DNA from 3 places in the Thalassolituus sp. ST750PaO-4 genome. Region 1 is predicted to be linked to each of the others. Evidence: predicted binding sites of a transcription regulator. Region 1 holds the regulator's gene; each other region holds the start of a gene.
What was found. The regulator sigma-54, encoded in region 1, starts transcription at its own class of promoters, with help from an activator protein. The targets are predictions, from matches to a motif close to TGGCACNNNNNTTGCTNT.
Positions count from the first base shown of each region.

Region 1 (6,852 bases):
ACCCTTTTTACCGGGCCGCTGCTGATGTCAGACGATGATGACGGCCAGACCTGGCAGGTCAATGCCCGCGAAGGAACACTACAGGATAACGAGCAGTCGCTGCGCCTTGTAGGTCAGGTCGAAATCCGGCCGCTCGATCCGGCCGACGCTGCGGACGATATTCTGATCGAAACCAGCATCCTGACCTACCACAGCCGCCAGCAACTGGCCGAGACTGATCAGCCGGTAACCATTACAAGCCCGCAAACACATATCAATGCAACCGGTATGACACTGGATATCGCGCGTCAGCGCATGGAATTCAAATCACAGGTGGATAGCCGCTATGTTCCGCAATAATCATCGTTTTCTGGCCGGCCTGTTTGTCCTGTGCAGCGCAGCCTCTGCTTATGCCTTACCCGACGACTGGCAGCAGGAAATGGTCATTCTCTCTGACCACGCTGAGCTCGACCGCAAGGCTGGCGTTGTTATTTATGAAGGCAATGTGATTCTGACTCAGGGAACCCTGCGCATCGAATCGGAGCGCCTGCTGATTATCCGCACCGATAACACACTGGAAAAAGCCGTTGCCGAAGGGACAGCGAAAAAACCGGCACGCTATCAGCAACAGATCAATCCGGGAAAACCCCTGACCAAAGCACACGGCCAGCGCATTGATTACTTTGCCCGGCAACGTGAAGTCAACATTCAGGGCAATGCTCAACTGCAGCAGGACGGCAACCTGTTCAGTGGTGAGCGCATCCTCTATGACATGACCAAAGAAACCGTCAGCGCCAGCGGCGGCACCAGTACCTCCGGCCAGACTGGTGGTAATGGCGAAAAACAACGAATCAAAGTCGTGATTCAGCCACAGGCTCCGGCAGAACCTGCCACCGATAACAGCAAGCCAGTACAGGAACAGCCATGAAGACCCTGAAAGCCGAAAACCTGGCGAAAAGCTATAACGGCCGGGAAGTGGTAAAAGATGTATCCATGTCTGTGCAAAGCGGTCAGATCGTTGGCCTGCTGGGACCCAACGGGGCCGGTAAGACCACCTGTTTCTACATGATTGTGAATCTGGTGCAGGCTGACAAAGGCCGCATCAAAATTGACGACGAAGACATCAGTCATCTGCCGATGCACGGCCGGGCGCAGAAAGGCATTGGCTATCTGCCGCAGGAAGCCTCCATTTTCCGCAAATTAAGTGTGGCCGATAATATTCTCGCCATTCTCGAAACCCGCAAAGACCTCAACCGTGCACAGCGTCTGGAAAAACTGGAAGAGCTGCTGAATGAGTTTCATATTCAGCATATCCGCAGCAGTCTGGGCATGGCCTTATCCGGTGGTGAACGACGCCGGGTCGAGATTGCCCGCGCGCTGGCGGCTGAGCCGTCCTTTATTCTGCTTGATGAGCCGTTCGCCGGGGTTGACCCGATTTCTGTAGCTGACATCATGGACATCATCCGACAGCTCAAGGCACGTGGCATCGGCGTACTCATTACCGACCACAACGTAAGGGAAACTCTGGCTATCTGTGAGAAAGCCTATATTGTCGGGGGTGGCCATATCATCGCCGAAGGCACCGCTGAACAGGTATTGGCCAGCGAGCAGGTACGCAAAGTGTACCTGGGTGAGGATTTCCGCCTGTGATGGCAAGCCCTGCTGCAGGGAAGTGGCTGATGATCCAAAGCAAAGGAAGATGCACAAAAGATTCCAAGGTTTACCGCTTGGCGTATAATGCACAGACTATGCCGATACTGAGTGATTACTGAACTTTTATGAAAGCGTCTCTTCAGTTAAAGATGGGTCAGCACCTGACCATGACCCCTCAGTTGCAACAAGCCATCCGCCTGCTTCAGCTGTCTACCCTCGATCTGCAGCAGGAGATTCAGGAAGCCCTCGATTCCAACCCGATGCTCGAAGTAGAAGAACACGAGCACGATGACCTGCCCGATCTGTCCCGCAACAGCGATCACGACACCAGCAGCAGCCACGAAGTCAGCAGTCAGGACGACAGCCACAACGACACTCCGGAACTGGATGAACAGTGGTCGCAGGAACAACTCCCCGACGACCTGCCGGTCGACAGTCAGTGGGAAGATACTTACCAGACCACCGCCAGCGTTGCCTCCGGCAGCAGCAGTAATGCCATCGACGACGATTTCGATTACGACTCGCGCCACGCCAGCACCGAAGATCTGCAGGATCATCTGCTGTGGCAACTCAATCTGACTCCTATGTCAGATACCGACCGCGAGATCGCCCTGATGCTGATCGATGGTGTGGATGACGACGGCTATCTGCACACCACCGTCGAAGATATTCTGGAAAGCATGGACCCGGCTCTGGACGTCGAAGAAGACGAAGTCATGGCCGTACTGCACCGCCTGCAGCAGTTTGATCCGGCCGGTGCTTTTGCCCGCGATCTGCGTGAATGCCTGCTGCTGCAACTGCAGCAACTGCCGGCTGAGACCCCATGGCTGAACGAAGCCAAAATGGTCATCCGCGATTATATCGAGCTGCTGGGCAGCAAGGATTACCCAACGCTGATGCGCAAAACCAAGCTGCGCGAAGAAGACCTTAAAGCCGTGCTGCGGCTGATTAAAGAACTGAATCCCAAGCCAGGTGCCGGCATCAGTGCCGAGCAGGCCGAATACGTGGTGCCCGACGTGCTGGTACGCAATATCCGCGACGAATGGCGGGTTGAGCTGAATCCGGATATCGCCCCCAAGCTGCGCGTTAACGCCGATTACGCCTCACTGGTACGCCGTTCCGATAACAGCACCGACAACGCCTTCTTGCGCGACCACCTGCAGGAAGCGCGCTGGTTTATCAAAAGTCTGCAAAGCCGCAACGAAACCCTGCTGAAAGTAGCCACCAAAATCGTCGAGTATCAGATCGAGTTTTTCGAACAGGGCGAAGAAGCAATGAAGCCGCTGGTGCTGCACGATATTGCCGAAGCCGTTGGTATGCATGAATCCACCATTTCCCGGGTAACCACCCAGAAATACATGCACACGCCACGCGGAATCTTCGAGCTGAAGTACTTTTTCTCCAGCCATGTCAGTACCGATGGCGGCGGCGAATGTTCCTCCACCGCAATCCGTGCCATGATTAAAAAACTGATTGCTGAAGAAAATGCCCGCAAACCGCTGAGCGACAACAAAATCGCCGCAGTGTTGGGTGAAAAAGGCATTCAGGTGGCACGGCGCACGGTAGCCAAATACCGTGAGGCTATGATGATTCCGCCTTCGAACGAACGTAAACAATTGATTTAAAAAACAACAAGCCAGCAACAAGGAGTCTGGACATGAAGATTAATATCAGCGGTCACCACGTTGACGTTACCGAATCTCTGCAAGCGTACGTAGACGAAAAAATGTCCAAGCTGGGACGCCACTTTGACAACATCACCAACGGCCAGGTAACCCTGACCGTTATTAAAGAGCGCATGATTGCTGAAGCCACCATCCACGTCAGCGGTGCCGACCTGCACGCCAGCGCTGAGCACGATGATATGTATGCCGCAATCGATCAGATGACCGACAAGCTCGACCGTCAGGTACTGAAACACAAAGAAAAACTGGTGGCGCGGCAACACGGACAAGGCTGATTAATGGACATTCGCATCGAGGATATCCTCACACCGGAACGCAGTCTGATAGATGCTCCGGTTTCCAGTAAAAAGAAATTACTGGAGTACCTGGCAGGTTTTATCGCAGAACAACTCAGCGACAGCTCTGCCGACGATATTTACGAGCGATTACTCAGCCGTGAACGCCTCGGCAGCACCGGGATTGGCGAAGGTATTGCCATTCCCCACTGCCGGCTGAAGCAGTGCGACCAGGCGATGGGCGTACTGCTGCGTCTGGTGGAGCCGGTGGATTACGACGCCATTGACCGCAAGCCGGTCGATCTGGTGTTTGCTCTGCTGGTTCCCGAAGAAGCTACTGAACAGCACCTGCAGGTTCTGGCGATGCTGGCACGCAACTTCAGCGAGCCGGCCTACCGCGAGGCACTGCGCAAAGCGCCGGATGCGCAACGGTTTTATCAGCGGGCGCTGAGCGGACAACCGGGCTGACATCAGCCCAACGGGCAATGGAGGAGCACAGCAATGCGTTTAGTGGTGATCAGCGGCCGGTCCGGCTCAGGAAAATCCAGTGCTCTGCACGTACTGGAAGATCTGGGCTTCTACTGCATTGATAACCTGCCGGTTGCTTTGTTGCCAGCGCTGGCCCGCCAGACCGAAAGCGAAGAAAAACTGGCCAAAGTCGCCGTCAGTGTTGACGCCCGCAATCTGCCCCATGCCTTCGACAATATCCACGATGTACTGCACCAGCTGCCCAGCGAAGAATACCAGCTGGATGTCGTCTATCTCGACGCCAGCGAAGAAGTGCTGCTGCAGCGCTTCAGCTCCACCCGGCGTAAGCACCCACTGACCAGTAAAAGCACATCTCTGGCCGAAGCCATCGATAAAGAGCGCCTGCTGCTGGAGCCTATCGCCAACCTTGCCGATCTGACGCTGGATACCACCAGCATGTCTGTGCATGAGCTGCGCAGCCTGATTAAATTGCGGGTGGCGGATAAAACCAGCACCGATATCGCCATTCTGTTTGAATCTTTCGGCTTCAAGCATGGCATCCCGATTGATGCCGATTATGTATTCGATGTCCGCAACCTGCCCAACCCTTACTGGGACCCGGCACTGCGCGCCTTTACCGGGCGCGACCCGGCAATCATTGATTTCCTTGCCCGGGAGCCTCAGGTTGGACAAATGCAGCAGGACATCAGCGGGTTTATTCAGCGCTGGCTGCCTGCCTTTGTCGATGCCAACCGCAGCTATATGACCATTGCCATCGGCTGCACCGGCGGGCAGCACCGCTCCGTTTACCTGGCAGAGCAACTTAAGGCAGAATTCTGTCATCATTACAGCAATGTTCAGGTCCGCCACCGCGAGCTGGGCAGTGCCGACATTCATCAGGACTGATACGGATGACCAGCACCGAAATCACCATCATCAATAAGCTGGGCCTGCACGCCCGCGCAGCCGCCAAGCTGGTTTCCACCGCCGCTGCTTATTCCTGCCAGATCAAAGTCGGTTACCCCGACCGCATGGTCGACGGTAAAAGCATTATGGCGGTGATGATGCTGGCCGCCAGCAAAGGCACCAACATACATATCCATGCTGAAGGCCAGGATGCTGAACACGCACTGGCCGCCCTGATTGATCTTATTAACCGGCGTTTTGACGAAGAAGAATAGCCCGGCAAAACAATCTTCTACGCGCAATTCTGCGAGTAGTTTCGTGGTATCAGAGGCCTAATCAGGCTAGAATCTGAGCATTCAACCATCCCCTGGACCGAACCGACGCATGGCACAGCAGACCGAAAAGGCTAAAGCCAAGTTACACAGCCTGACCGCCGCGCTGGAAAGTGGTGCGCTGGCGCAGGTGCGTCGCATCCTGAATTCGGGTCTGGCACCGGTTGATATCGCCCACCTGATCGAATCTTCTCCGCCTAAAGCCCGTAAGCTGCTGTGGGAACTGGTCGATAAGGAACTCGAAGGCGAGGTCATGCAGAACCTCAGCGAAGAGCTGCAAAGCCACTTCCTGAGCGACATGAGTGCGGAAGAAGTTGTCGACCTGACCGCCGACCTCGACACCGATGACGTGGCCGACATGCTGCAGCAGCTGCCTGAGCGTGTAACTCAGGAAGTTCTGGAGTCGATGGACCACCAGGACCGCGCCCGTCTCGAAGCCGTTCTGGGCTATCCGGAAGACAGCGCCGGTGGTCTGATGAACACCGATACCGTGACCATTCGTCCGGATATCACCCTTGAGGTTGTACTGCGCTACCTGCGCCGCCACAAATCCCTGCCCGCTATGACCGATAACCTGTTGGTGGTTAACCGCCAGAACGAATTTATCGGCACGCTGGCGATCAGCAAACTGCTGGTCAGCGACCCGCAACAGACCGTGCGTGAAGTGATGAGCACCGACGCGCGGGTTATTCAGGCAACCCAGCACGAGAGCGAAGTTGCCAAACTGTTTGAACGCCACGATCTGGTCTCGGCGCCAGTTGTCGATGCTGCCGGCATGCTGCTTGGCCGTATCACCATCGATGACGTGGTTGACGTTATCCGCGAAACTGCGGATCACTCGCTGATGAGTATGGCCGGTCTGGATGACGAAGAAGATACCTTCGCCCCGACGCTGAAAACCAGCCGCCGCCGTGCTGTCTGGCTGGGCATTAATCTGCTCACCGCACTGGCCGCCTCTGCGGTGATCGGCCTGTTTGATAAAACCATCGAGCAGGTTGTGGCTCTTGCTGTTTTAATGCCTATTGTCGCCAGCATGGGCGGTATCGCCGGCAGTCAGGTGCTGACTCTGGTTATCCGTGGCCAGGCACTTGGCCATCTCAGCGGCAGCAACTTCCGCTGGCTGTTTAACCGCGAAATAATGGTCGCCGCCATTAATGGCGTGCTCTGGGCTGTGGTTATCGCCTTAATTACATACGCCTGGTTCCGTGACCCGGCGATCGCCCTGATTATCGGCGCGGCCATTATCATCAATCTGATGGTGGCGGCAATGGCCGGCGCCAGTCTGCCACTGCTGCTCAAGGCCCGTGGCATCGATCCCGCCCTGGCTGGCAGCGTGGTGCTGACCACCGTCACCGACGTGATCGGCTTTCTATCTTTCCTGGGGTTAGCTACCCTGTTCTATCTGTAACCTGCATTTAAAGTACCCCTGATGAACGAATCTGATTACCCGGACGACGAGATCGAATACGTCAGTAAGTCCGAAATGAAGCGCGAAGCAGAGCGCTGGCAAGAACTGGGCAAACGTCTGACTGAGCTGAATGCTGCCAAGTGGAA
Region 1 is NZ_JABVCB010000008.1:39,121-45,972, reverse strand. It holds gene lptC (LPS export ABC transporter periplasmic protein LptC) at 1-339, shown strand, start outside; gene lptA (lipopolysaccharide transport periplasmic protein LptA) at 326-907, shown strand; gene lptB (LPS export ABC transporter ATP-binding protein) at 904-1,629, shown strand; gene HUF18_RS09615 (RNA polymerase factor sigma-54) at 1,758-3,257, shown strand; gene hpf (ribosome hibernation-promoting factor, HPF/YfiA family) at 3,290-3,592, shown strand; gene ptsN (PTS IIA-like nitrogen regulatory protein PtsN) at 3,596-4,060, shown strand; gene rapZ (RNase adapter RapZ) at 4,094-4,966, shown strand; gene HUF18_RS09595 (HPr family phosphocarrier protein) at 4,972-5,241, shown strand; gene mgtE (magnesium transporter) at 5,351-6,706, shown strand; gene yjgA (ribosome biogenesis factor YjgA) at 6,728-6,852, shown strand, end outside.

Region 2 (6,852 bases), on a different contig from region 1:
GCGGAACGGCGCCCGTTCCTTTACTGCCAGACCGTCGCGGTATTCGTGGGTAACCACGTCGACCCGCTCACCCTGCCAGCGGCTGTCGGCTTTAATACCAAAAAAATTAAAACTGTTACGGCCCTGATCATCGCTGATCATATATTTTCCCCAGCCCGTTTCGAGCGCAGCTTGGGCAACGATGGCTTTTGGTTCGACCCCCAACTCAGCGCCGACTTTTTCTGCCAGCGGATAAAGAGCGGCAACGAACTCTGCCGGAGTGGCAAACTGTTGCCCTTTATTACCGCTGCCGCTGGCTGACACAAGCGGTGTTGTATCCGCAGCAACAGAATGTTCACTGGCTGTGACCGCTGCCTGAGGCCGAGGACGAAGCTGATGCAGTTCAGTATCAACGGCATCCATCGTCGCATTGAGAGCAGTAACATGAGAGGGAGAAACCATCGGTAGCGGTGAACGTGCGCGACGGTCAAATAATTTGCCCTGATCCAGCTCTTTGGCTTCGTTATTGTTGTCACCGTAGCTGGACATCAGCTGGCGATAGATAACCTGAGAAAGCCCCATGCCCTGCTGGCCGGAGAGCGACAGCGCCATCTGATCGTCATACATTTTGCGGTAGAAATCGGTTTCCGGAGAATTGAACATCGAGTCTTCTTCGAACACCTTGTTGGCGTCACGCATGGACGACATCATCATGTTCAGAAACATCGATTCAAACTGCTTGGCAACTTCCATCAGTGCGGCGTTTTTATCGTCTTTTCCCAACGAACGAATACCCTGTAGGGCATTCAGGTCGGTATAAATCTGGGCGCTCTGTGGTTGTGTCTGGATCATAGCAATCTCCTTTGTTAGGGAAACTGCAAGATGTTTGCCAATTGACTGATTAAGCGAGTGTAAAGAGAGAAGAAAAAATCCGGACAAAAGCCCGGATTTTGAGTTTGAATAACATCAGCATCTGAGCCATTTCTGCCAGTAAAGTCTGATGAGCTGAACAGGCATTGCCTCAGTGTGACAATTGTTCGTATTCAGAAGGTTTTTTCTTTTTCTCGTTCCCAAGCTCTGCGTGGGAATGCAACGGTGTCAGCAAAGACTACCACGCAGAGCGTGGGAGCCAGATGTACGCTTTCAATGCGGCAACTGTTCGTATTGGGAAAGCTTTTTCTTGCCGCTCTGACGGCTGGCAATGCTTTTCTGCTCCTGCTGCAGATCGGCCAGCAACTGCTGCTCTTCCTGCAGCAAACCTTCCAGAAACTCCTGCTGCTCATTGGTCATATCAATCAGCTCACTGATCTGGGCAAACCACTGCTGCAGTAATTCGTTGCGCCGCTGAATCCGTTCATCGACACCCTCACGAACCCCCTGACGAATCAGCGAGCGGAGTTCCAGGGACAGGTTTTTTACCTGCTCAAACAATTCAGCACTCATATTCGTGTTCTCTTTATGTTTATTCGTATCAGATAACAATCAATTCAGCCTTTAACGCACCGGCCTGCTTCATTGCTTCAAGAATAGCCATTAAATCACCGGGCGCAGCCCCTACTTCGTTAACGGCTTTAACAATACTGTCGAGGGATACGCCAGGACCAAATTTAAACATGCGGCTATCGCCACCGTTATCGATATTAATATTGGTCTGCGGTACGACGACGGTTTCGCCATCGGCAAGGGCATTGGGCTGGGAAACCTGAAAATCTTCGGTAATGGTTACGACCAGGCTGCCGTGGGTAACCGCCACCGGCTCAATCATTACATTCTGCCCGATCACAATAGTACCGGTGCGGGAGTTGATAATAACTTTGGCCCGTTCTTTTCCGGTTTCAATTTCCAGATTTTCAATAATGGATAAATAACTGACGCGCTGACTGGTATCACGCGGTGCACTGACGCGGATCGACGTTGCGTCCAGCGCTTCAGCGGTTCCCGGTCCGAGTAAGGTATTGATGCGCTCAACCATCGCACGGGCGGTGGTAAAGTCCGGCTGGTCGAGGTTAAAAATCAGGCTGTCACCACGGGAAAAATTGCTGGGTACGGTTTGCTCCACAGAAGCACCGTTAGGAATACGGCCGACACTGGGTACATTCACGGTAATTTTTGAACCATCATTACCTTCAGCGCCAAAACCACCAACCACCAGATTACCCTGGGCAACCGCGTAAATATTTCCGTCGGCACCTTTGAGCGGAGTAAACATCAGCGCGCCACCACGCAGGCTTTTGGCATTACCTAATGAGGCAACGGTGACATCCACCCGTTGTCCGGGCTTGGCAAAGGCCGGTAATTCTGCAGTAACCGATACCGCCGCCACATTTTTTAATTTCGGATCGACACCGGCCGGCAGGGTAATGCCGAATTCGGCCATCATGTTGCGGAAAGTCTGAGTGGTGAACGGTGCTTTATCACCGGTACCATCCAGCCCCACCACCAGACCATACCCCACCAGCTGGTTGGTACGCACACCGGAAATACTGGTGATGTCTTTAATCCGTTCAGCCTGTACGGCCGGTGCCAGAAAAACCGACACCACAAACAGACAACTCAGAAAACGTAACATGGTTTTTCTCCTCGGCCGGCTTACAGTGGCCACCAGGGCGAATTAAGAATACGGTCAAACCAACCCTGCTTGGTCGCATTATTCAGATTACCGCGACCACCGAAGGAAATACGGGCATCGGCCACTTTACTTGATGAAACGGTATTGTCCGGCGTTATATCCTGCGGGCGGATCAGACCACTGATGCGGATATATTCTTCCCCTTCACTCAGGGTCAGCCATTTTTCACCGCGGATACGTAAAATACCGTTAGGCATAATTTCCGCAACCGATACCGATATCTGGCCACTCAGACTGTTAGAGCGATCAGCTTCACCCTTGCCGTTAAATTTACGGTCAGCCGAGGTATCGGAATCCAGACCCAGATTTTTCCAGCCTGGCACCGTACCCATCACACTGTTAGGCACAATACTGTTGGTGGAGGTTTTATCCGACTTGGTTTGCGCCGATTTTGATGACTGATACTGCTCATCAAAAATCACCGTAATAATATCGCCGACACGACGCGCCTGCTGATCGGTGTACAAACCAAAACTGTAGCGCGCCTGAAATAAAGAACCATTGGCCATTGGTGGTGGCTGCAGGCTTTCGGCGGATACCGGCGCGTAATCCGGATCATCCGGATACACCTCAGGCTCCAAAGGTACTGAAGTACAGGCCTGCAATGTTATAAGCATCAGCGCGGCCAGAGATAAACGGGATGAAAACAGCGTATTCATAACAACCTCCTTACACGTTCTGCGTCAGGAACTGCAGCATCTGATCGGCGGCGGATACAACCTTCGAATTCATTTCGTAGGAACGTTGCACGGTAATCATTTTTACCAGCTCTTCCACCACTTCAACGTTAGAGTTTTCCAGTGCTCCCTGCTCTACCGTACCAAAGCCTTCTTCATTCGGTACGCCTACCTGCGGTGCACCACTGGCGGCGGTTTCATAGAACACGTTACCACCCACTGCCTGCAGACCGGCCGGATTAATAAAGTCGACGGTTTCAATCTGGCCCAGCTCCTGCGGCGTCGGATCACCAAACAGGGTGGCCTGCACAATCCCGTCTTTACTGACGGTGAGCTTATTGGTCTGCTCAGGAATGGTTATCTGCGGCTCCAGCGGATAGCCGTTCACGTTCACCACCACCCCTTCATTATTGATATGAAAGGTACCGTCACGGGTATAACCGATGGTGCCGTCCGGCATCGCGATCTGGAAAAAACCACGGCCGTTAATGGCCATATCCAGTGGCTGATCGGTCAGCTGCAGGGAACCTGTGGTGAAAATCTTTTGCGTACCCGCAGTACGTACACCGGTACCCAGCTGCAGACCCGACGGCAAACGGCTGTCAGCCGAGGAGTTGGCACCGGGCTGGCGCTGGATCTGATACAGCAGGTCTTCGAATACCGCGCGGTCCTTTTTAAAGCCGGTGGTGGATACGTTGGCCAGGTTGTTAGAAACCGTGGTTAACGCCAGATCCTGTGCTTCCAGTCCGGTTTTACTTACCCAAAGTGCATTTAACATAGGTCAGCTCCTGTTACTGGTTGGCCAGAATTTGTGTGGTTGCGGCGGTATTTTCATCCACCCGTTTCATCAGCTTTACCTGCATTTCGTACTGGCGGTTAAGGGCGATCAAACTGGTCAGCTCGCTCACCGCATTGACGTTACTGCCTTCAACAAAACCGTTAACCAGTGTGATATTGGGGTCGGCAACCGCTGGCGGTGTGGCCGGATCACGGAAACGGAACAGGCCGTCTTCGCCTTTTTCCAGCGCCTGCAGATCCGGGCGCACCAGCTTAAGCTGCACCGGTTCGGCGACCGCTGCCGGGTTTTCCCCCAAAGGCTGGATCGTCACGATACCGGCGCGGCTGACTTCAATACTCTGAAACTCTGGCAGCACCACAGGCCCGCCATCGCCAATCAACTGCAGACCACTGCCATTCACCAGACGACCATCGGCATCGACGCTCAGATCGCCGGCACGGGTGTATGCTTCCTGGCCGTCGGGTCCCTGCACCGCAAACCAGCCATCACCTTCAATGGTCACGTCCATACGGTTGCCGGTTTCCATCAGAGGGCCCTGACGGAAATCACTGGCCGGGCGTTCAGTCATGGCATAAGCACGGGTTGGAAAATGATCGCCAAATACGCCCATCGCCCGGCTCTGGGTGTAATCGGAGCGGAAGCCTGTGGTACTGGCATTGGCCAGGTTGTTGGCGTGTGCGGCCTGCCCCAGCGTATTTTGCTTGGCACCTGACATGGCAATGTATAAAGCGCGGTCCATAATTCTGCCTCTGTTCTTGCGGGTAAGACGGAAAATCCACCTTACCGAATGAGTTACAGGAAACATTGCAGAGGACGTGCCAAAACCATAAAAGTCATTATTTTCAATAACTTATGATTTTTTGACGGTATCAGACGGGAAAAAGCGCGGAAAAAACGGCAGCCTCTTCCGCCAGAGGGGAAGAGGCTTGCCGCCAGGCAGTCATCAGATATTCAGAATGGTCTGAGTGACCTGATCGGTAGTTTCAATGGTTTTGGCACTGGCCTGGAAGTTACGCTGGGCAATGATCAGCCCAACCAGCTCTTCCGATAAATCCACGTTAGAGTCTTCCAGTGCCGATGAGCGCACCTGACCAAAGGAAGCCGTACGTGGAGAGCCAACCGTCGGATCACCCGATTCAAAAGACTCGGCCCAGGATGTGTCGCCCAGCGGGGTCAGACCTTCCGGGTTGCGGAAGTTGGCCAGAGCCACCTGCCCCAGTGTCTGTGCCTGACCGTTGGTAAAGCGGGCGAAGATAATCCCTTCCTGATCCACTTCCAGTCCGGTCAGACGGCCAGTGGTGTAACCATTCTGGCTCACTTCGTTAACCGCAAAGGCACTGCCGAACTGAGTAGAGCCACTCAGGTCAATCTGGAAGTTGGAGTTGCTTGGCGGATCGGACAGAGGCAGACCACCTTCCAGCACGTTCACCGAACTCAGGGCACCGGTCGGATTACCATCAGCATCCTTAGGGTCCCAGTTGGTGATGTAGATATCACCTGTCGATACCGGATCAAAGCCGCCGTCCTGATTAAAGAACAGTTCAAAACGTGCCGGCGTTGGCTCCAGATTCTGCGGGAATGGCAGAGTCGGATCAGGATCCCCCACATCGAAGCCATCCACCTGAACATACATTGCCCACAGGTTGGCCTCGTTCGGACGGCTCGGATCAACCGGCTCCTTAACGAAATACTGTGTCATGACATGGGTATTACCCAGACTGTCATAGATATTCATTGAGGTGGCATGGTTGTAGGTGTCCTGATCTTTCGGATCAAAAGCATTCAGGGTGTAAGGGGTAAACTCATCCGGTGTCAGCGCACCGAAAATACCGGATACCACCGGATCAGGCTGACTCAGGGTGTAGTTCTCGTTCAGGATAAAGGTCACCACACCACCCACTGCCGCAGACAGGTCAGCACTGGTACTGCCGCCCAGTACCACCGGACCGGTGTTATCGGCGCCCTGCACCACCAGCGAATCGGAAGTGACCGGACTGGAAATACTGAGCTTGATATCGCGGCCAATTTCATTGGTGATGACCAGATCACCGGCAGCGGTAATTTCGGCGTTGAAACCCGGCAATGTCGTGCCGCGGTAGGAGTTAATTTCGTCGGCAATATCTTCCAGCGAGGTAGAGGTTAATACCTGACCATTCAGCGTCAGCTTCATATCATTGCCAGGGCTGTTATAACCCGACAGCGGAATATTCATGGTGGTCAGTGCCGATGCCGTGACCCCTGGCTGCTTGTTGAACAGAGCAACAATGGCATTGGCCTCACTGCGTTCAGGAATAACGATTTCAGTTTCTTCACCGTCCGGATCAGTCAGCACGACCGTCTGACGCGGATATTCATTATTCACACCCTCAATACCGGTAGTCAGCAGCGTACCGTCAGACGGGTTAGCCTGCAGCAGACCATAGAGATCGGCGGCGGTAATATCCGGGCCTGAGGCACTGATATTACTGATCGAAATAATCGACGCTTCACCGGCTTCAGTGGCACGAAGTTCCAGCTGATACTGTGGCGGCACCACATTCGGTTCAATTTCGACCGCAGCCGCCTGCACACCGATGTAACCATCGGCATCCTGACTGTTCAGCTGGCGGTTAATACTGGCCGCCAGTTGCTGCACCGAACGATATTCTTCATCCAGCGTAATCAGCACAGAGCCACTGCGGTTTTCGTTATCCGGAGCCGGTACTGTCAGGTTAATGCGGAAGCTGTTGGATTTATCCACCTCGTCTTCACCGGTAACCACAAACAGG
Region 2 is NZ_JABVCB010000013.1:792,185-799,036, reverse strand. It holds gene flgJ (flagellar assembly peptidoglycan hydrolase FlgJ) at 1-831, opposite strand, end outside; gene HUF18_RS19085 (hypothetical protein) at 1,123-1,422, opposite strand; gene HUF18_RS19080 (flagellar basal body P-ring protein FlgI) at 1,451-2,548, opposite strand; gene flgH (flagellar basal body L-ring protein FlgH) at 2,569-3,267, opposite strand; gene flgG (flagellar basal-body rod protein FlgG) at 3,278-4,063, opposite strand; gene flgF (flagellar basal-body rod protein FlgF) at 4,077-4,823, opposite strand; gene HUF18_RS19060 (flagellar hook-basal body complex protein) at 5,028-6,852, opposite strand, start outside.
Region 2: a site for sigma-54 is predicted at 4,888-4,905, ahead of flgF (flagellar basal-body rod protein FlgF). Genes of this name have one in related genera too.

Region 3 (6,852 bases), on a different contig from region 1:
AGAACAAAGAAGCCGTTACCGTCAATGGCCATATCCAGCGCACTTTCAGTGCCGCTGATATTACCCTGGCTGAACTGCTGACGGACGTTATCCACCATAACCCCGCTGCCGACCGGTTTAACACCGGTACCCAGCAATGTGGTGGTGTACACGTCGGAAAATTCCGCCCGTGATTGCTTAAAGCCGGTGGTACTGGCGTTGGCAATGTTATTACCTGTTACCTCAAGGTCGGTCGAGGCAGCCCGAATACCACTTAAACCAATATTAAAAGCCATAATCTAGTCTCCGTTGCCCGTTCCGAACTACTCATCCAGAATCTGTTTAATCTGATCCAGCGAGGCACTGCGACCGCCCGCCAGATTCAGAGTGACCGTTCCACTGCCGCTCATGGTGACGCTGTCAACCCGTGAGCTCATCTGCATTCCTAACTCTTCTGATTTGCCACCCATAGTGCCGGTGACTTTGAATACGTACTCACCAGCCGGATAAGGCACAGGAATCTTGTTGCCTTCGGCATCGAGGACCAGCTCACCGTCTTCGTCTTTGTAATATTCCTGACGGTTAAGCTTATTCACATCGATGTCGATAATTTCGCCATCGACCATCATATTCAGACCGTCCCAGCGAACGGACATCGAGCCGGCGGTACGGTTACCCAGTGGAATCTGTTCCAGCAGAACGCCATTTTCGTCTTCGATGCTCAGTTGCAGATTGCTGGCACTTTCCGGCACCTCGGTGTAGCCACTGACCACCCCGCCACTGAGCAGCAGACCGGTTTCATTGCCTTCCACAATGACCGACTGGCCGACAAGGCTGGATGCCTGTAACGCCGAAGCCGAGTTAAAGCGCGACATCATGCTTTCACTGGTGGTATTGAGTTTGTCGATCCCTTCTACCGTGGAAAACTGTGCCAGCTGTGCCACAAAGGCCTGGTTATCGGTCGGTTCCAGCGGGTTCTGATTGTTCAGCTGAGCAACCATCAGCTCCAGAAACGCATCACGTCCCAGTTCGTTATCTTTTGGCTCCGCACTGTTGCTGGGCTTGCGGTACTGATCCAGCGCAGCAGTGTTATTACCGACTTCATTAATTGCCATAACCTGCTCCTTACTGTCCCAGAGTCAACGTACGTTGCAGCATCTGTTTTGCGGTCTTCAGCACCTCTACATTCATCTGATAGCTGCGCGATGAAGACATCATATCGGTCATTTCTTCAACGATGTTCACGTTCGGGTAGTACACATAACCATCTTCATTTGCCATTGGGTGATCCGGCTGAAAACGCTGCTGCAACGGCGCATCCTTCTCCACAATCCCCATCACCTGAACACCGGCTCCGGTACCATCTTCAATGCTTTGAAACTCGTTATTGGCATTCACTTCCATAAAAGTTTTATGCATCACCGCAAACCAGGGCTTACGTGCACGGTAGGTTTCATCGACCGAGCTGGATGCACTTTCTGCGTTGGCGATATTACTGGCGGTCGTGTTAATCCGGATCGACTGAGCATTCATGCCGGAACCGGCGATATCAAATACGTTGGATAACGACATAATTATTCTCCCCGGATCGCGCCTTTCATGCCTTTGAACTTGCCACTGAGAAATTCAAAGCTGGCGTTGTAATTCATGCTGTTACGGCCATACAGCGCCTGCTCCATCTGCGAGTCGACGGTGTTGCCATCAATGGAGGGCTGAATCGGATTGCGGTACAGCAATTCATCATCGCGCTGGCTGTGACCACTGAGATGACCGGAGTGAGTGCGCTCCAGCGCTACGCTGCTACGGGAGTTAATCTCTCCGGCCAGTACAGCCTGAAAATTGATGTCACGTGCTTTAAACCCCGGGGTGTCGGAGTTAGCCAGATTATTCGCCAGAATTTCTGCCCGCGCCGCGCGCAGCTGCAGTGCAGAAGGATGAACGCCGAGAGCGTTGGTGAAATTGATAGAGGCCATAATCTGATTCTCTTACGTGACTATGACTGGAAGATAGCAACCCCTGTGCCAAAAAAAATAATCCTTATTTTTCAATAGGTTGAAAATAAAAAGCCGCCCTTTAAGGCGGCAATGGAGCGGCAATTCAACGGCAACGGCAAACCTTTACCGACCGGCGGCAAACAGGCTATACACCTCCGATCTTCTTCGCCCGGTACACAATCCCCGGATGGCATTGCACCATTTCGAAATAATCGCTCAGGTTATTCATTGCCTCTGAAGCTCCCAGCATCAGGTAACCACCAGGATTCAGGCTGCCATGCATGCGTCTCAGAATGTCGTGCTTCAGATCGGCAGAAAAATAGATCAGTACGTTACGGCAGAAAATAATGTCGAATTTCCCCAGCAGAGAGAAACTCTGCTGCAGATTCTGGGCACGGAAATCCACCCGGCTGCGCACCTGGCTGTTAATACGCCAGCGATCTGAATCCACCTCATCGAAATACACTTTAAGATGCTGATCGTTCATACCACGGCGGATAGCCAATTGTTGATACACCCCCTCTTTAGCTGCAGCCAGAGAACTGGGGGAAATATCCGTTGCGGTAATACGCTCGCCAGTCATCAGCTGACCCGGATTCTTTTTTCTGAACTCTTCAATCTCAATACTGAGAGAATAAGGTTCCTGGCCGGTAGAACAGGCTGCCGACCAGATTTTCAGCGGACGCCGGTGTTGTGCCAGTTCTGGCAACAGCTTCTCACGAAAAATCCGGTAAGGGTGTTCGTCACGGAACCACAGGGTTTCGTTGGTGGTCATCGCATCGATAACACTTTCCTGCAGGCTGCGGTTGCGCTCCATAGCAACCAGCAGGTCTGAAATACTGGCAACCGATTCCCGTTCCATCATGCGCCGCAGACGACTGGTAACCAGATATTCTTTGCCTTCGCCCAGCATAATACCGCTGCTTTTTTCCAACATCTGACGGAAGCGGTTATATTCATCCACTGACATGTCTTTGGTCATAATTTCATCCACATAGCCTAACCGGCTGCATTCACTTGTCGTACTACCCGTTCAGCCAGAATGTCCGGATCAAACTTGGCAATAAAATCGTTGGCTCCCACTTTTTCCACCATCGCCTTGTTAAAGACACCACTGAGAGAAGAGTGCAGCACAATGAAGAATCCTGCCATACGGCTGTCACCACGCACACGCGTGGTCAGGGTATAACCGTCCATCTCCGGCATTTCGATGTCAGAAATCATCATCATGTAATGATCACTGATGTTTTCTCCGGCCTCGGCAATGGCATACAGATGCTCCCAGGCTTCACGCCCGTCATTCAGTGCAACCACTTCTACACCGACATTTTCCAAACAACGGCTTACCTGTTTACGGGCAATTTTAGAGTCATCAACAATCAGCACTTTTTTAGCTTTCGCTTTGGCATGAACATCCTCGCTGACCACCCCTTCACTGATCTGTTCATTAACCGGCGAAACTTCCGCCAGAATTTTTTCCACATCAATGATTTCGACCAACTGCTTATCCACTTCAGTAACCGCCGTCAGATAATGCTCACGACCGGTTCCCTTTGGTGGCGGATGAATATCTCCCCAGTTCATATTGATGATGCGTTCCACACCAGCCACCAGAAAGCCCTGAGTTTTCAGGTTGTATTCGGTAATGATGACGAAAGCATTTTTCAGATCCTGCAACGGCGTGTTCCCCGTTGCCATGCTCATATCCATGATCGGAATCGTGCCCGAACGGATATGCGCCACACCACGGACCACCGGGTTACTGCCCGGCAGAATTGTCAGTTTCGGGCATTGCAGCACTTCTTTAACCTTAAAGACGTTGATGCCATAAACCTGCCGTCCATTGACGCGAAACAGCAGCAGCTCAAGCCGGTTTTCACCAACCAGCTGCGTGCGCTGATTCACTGTGTCTAACACACCTGCCATAACAAGCTCCCAAAAAATCGATCCGGCATGACCTTTGCTGTACCTGCTGAACCCACAGATTTAACGCCAGATAAATGACATTCAGTATCACGTGTTTATGAGCATAGTAGAGAACCAGCGCCGCTGTCGGATATTTGCTGCAATTTTCCTTGCTGCAATTCCGCTGCTGTACGCACCGGCGCCCCAGGCTTCCGGTTGGCAACAGGATGTTGAACAACGCCTGCTTATTCGCTGGAAGGAAATCAGTGGTCATGAATCTGACAGTGCACTTTCCTTTCCGGGGCTGCCGGCAGACTACCAGCTTCCCGATTGCGAGGGAGGCTTCGATCTGGCTCTGGTCAAACCTCTGCAGGCCGGGCGCAACGGACTTGAACTCAGCTGTAATACGCCCTACTGGAAGCAGCATCTGGCCGTTCAGCTGCACATTTACAAAGCGGTTGCCGTACTACGGAAACCCGTCAGCGCCGGCCAGCCCCTGACCCCAGATGATATTTCCATGGTGCGCCATGACACCGGAGAACTGACCAAAGGCTATTACCTCCATCCGGAAGATGTTCAGGAGCAGATCAGCCGCCGCAGCCTGCGCGCCGGCACCGTACTCAGTCCGGACATGCTCGATCCTCCCGTCATCATAAACCGTGGCGAGAGGGTCAAAATCCGCGTCAACCGCCCGGGTATCCGCATTGAAATGAACGGTACCGCGCTGGAAAATGGCCGGCAGGACGAACGAATCCGGGTGCGTAATGAGCAGTCACAGAAAATCGTTTATGGCCGGGTGGCCGGACGGGGCTTAGTACAGGTCGAATAAAATTTCAAAAAATTGCTAAAGTTCCAACTATGGCCGCCGATAACACCTATGCAGGAGTGTAAAATGCCTAACTGGCTCGGAGATTTGTCTATGAATATCAATAAGTTAACCGGTGGTGTAGATAACAGTTCACGCACCCGTAACGAACCGGTAAATAAAGACCCGGCACCAACCGCCAAAGCGCAGGAAAGCGCAGTCTTCACCGATCAGGTCAAGCTGAGCGCCAGCAGCAAAAGCATTCAGCAGGTTGAAGCGGAAATCCGTGAAATGCCTGACGTCGATGACGCAACCGTAGAACGCATTCGCGGAGCCATCGAAAAAGGCGAATACAAGATCGACTATGAAAAGCTGGCAGGAAAAATGCTTGATTTTGAGGATCGTCTCAACTGAAGCAGTGAACTCCTATGAGCACAGACATCGCGCAATTCGCAGCTTTCCTGCAAACCGAGCTGGAATTAACCACGGGAATCCACGCGATTCTTGAACAGGAACGGGATGCTCTGGCCAACAACGACCTGCAAGGCCTGCAAACACTCCAGCAGGAAAAAACACTCTGCCTCCGCCAGTTACAGGATCACGCCGAACAACGCCTTCTATGGATGAAAGCATCGGGCCTGCCACAATCTGCGCAATGCCTTCAGCATCAGGATATTGCCGCTGCGGCAAACATCCGCCTCCTATGGTCCAACCTTGAGAACCAGTACAAACAGAACCAGAAGCTATCGGTTCAGCTCTCCGATATCGTCCTTCACGCCCGTCATCGCACCCTGCAAAAACTTAAAATCTTGCGTGGTCAGCAGAATGATCCACACTTATATAACGATAAAGGGAAAGCAAGCAGCCTGAAGCAGGGACAAGGGTACATTCAGGTCTGATCATGTCTGGGAACCAAGGGCAATGTCTGAGGAAAAAAATCAAGAATACCTGCTCGATGAACCGGAAGATATTTACGGAGCATTGCGCAAAATCGTCCTGATGGGCACACCGGTTAAAGTACGGATTGACGGCAGCGACGAAGAGTTCACCTCCGCCATTCCACAAACAGACTTTAAAAGCCGCAGCTTTTTCATGGACAAAGTCATTCCGCAACATGGCAATGATCTTATCCGGGCGGGAAAACGCTTTCATATAGAATGCGACAGTCAGGGTGTGCGTATTGAATTCCGCATGACCGGCCGGCTGAAGTACCAGCCCCAGAAAGAACAATACCGTGCGGAGTTTCCTGAACAGGTTCTGTATCTGCAGCGCCGTACTGCCTATCGCGTCGCCGTTCCACCTGCGCACAACATTTTGCTGAAAATTAAAATGAACGATGGTGAAGGCGATTTGCTCGGTCGTCTGCTTGATCTGTCATCAAGCGGCTTCAAAGCTCACTTCAGCGCTAATGTTAAAAAGCGCTTGGAAGAGCAACGTGATTTTCCTATCGCGCGGGTAAGATTTAACAAAGAAAACACCATGGACTGCAGCCTGGAAGCCCGCCATATCATCAATGATGACGAAGGCAATACTATCTGCGGCTTTGCCTTCACCATGATATCGGCCATGGCACAGCGCTACCTCGACCGCCTGATCACCGAATTTCAGTGGGAAGAGCGCCACCATAAAGACCTCGAAGAAGAATCTCTGGGTGACGTTTAACAACAAAGGCTGACAGCACCGCTGTCAGCCGTTAAAATGCCCGCCTCTCCCTATAGTTCAACCGGATAGAACGGATGCCTCCTAAGCGTCAGATTCAGGTTCAAGTCCTGATGGGGAGGCCACCAGGCCTGCGATTTTCAGCACCATAACGGCAAACAATCTGAGAACACCGGCGTCTGCCAAACCTTCTGATTAATAATTAATCAATTTTCTTGCATCCAGCCTCGCGTAAGGATCTCCTTTACTCATAATGAAAGATCCGCTGCTGAAGTTCCTCAGCCTCAGCATCTTGAATAAAGCGCCCATTTATTTTTTACTACTGACAAACTAAAAAGTATGCCCCAGCAGGAGTTCTTGTATGCGCAGTACCGGTTTGGCCGTCTTATCTATGTTTCTGTATTCGGCAACCTCTATGGCAGATTTACCTCACACATTTTCCGCGAATACTCCGGCCAGAGCTTCTGAAGTAAATGAAAACTTCGAATATCTTGCAGGGCAGATTTCTGA
Region 3 is NZ_JABVCB010000013.1:783,797-790,648, reverse strand. It holds gene HUF18_RS19060 (flagellar hook-basal body complex protein) at 1-275, opposite strand, end outside; gene HUF18_RS19055 (flagellar hook assembly protein FlgD) at 303-1,094, opposite strand; gene flgC (flagellar basal body rod protein FlgC) at 1,105-1,551, opposite strand; gene flgB (flagellar basal body rod protein FlgB) at 1,554-1,952, opposite strand; gene HUF18_RS19040 (CheR family methyltransferase) at 2,119-2,955, opposite strand; gene HUF18_RS19035 (chemotaxis protein CheV) at 2,973-3,899, opposite strand; gene flgA (flagellar basal body P-ring formation chaperone FlgA) at 3,997-4,707, shown strand; gene flgM (flagellar biosynthesis anti-sigma factor FlgM) at 4,771-5,097, shown strand; gene flgN (flagellar export chaperone FlgN) at 5,112-5,582, shown strand; gene HUF18_RS19015 (flagellar brake protein) at 5,605-6,345, shown strand; tRNA gene HUF18_RS19010 (tRNA-Arg) at 6,392-6,467, shown strand; gene HUF18_RS19005 (hypothetical protein) at 6,704-6,852, shown strand, end outside.
Region 3: a site for sigma-54 is predicted at 1,986-2,003, ahead of flgB (flagellar basal body rod protein FlgB). Genes of this name have one in related genera too.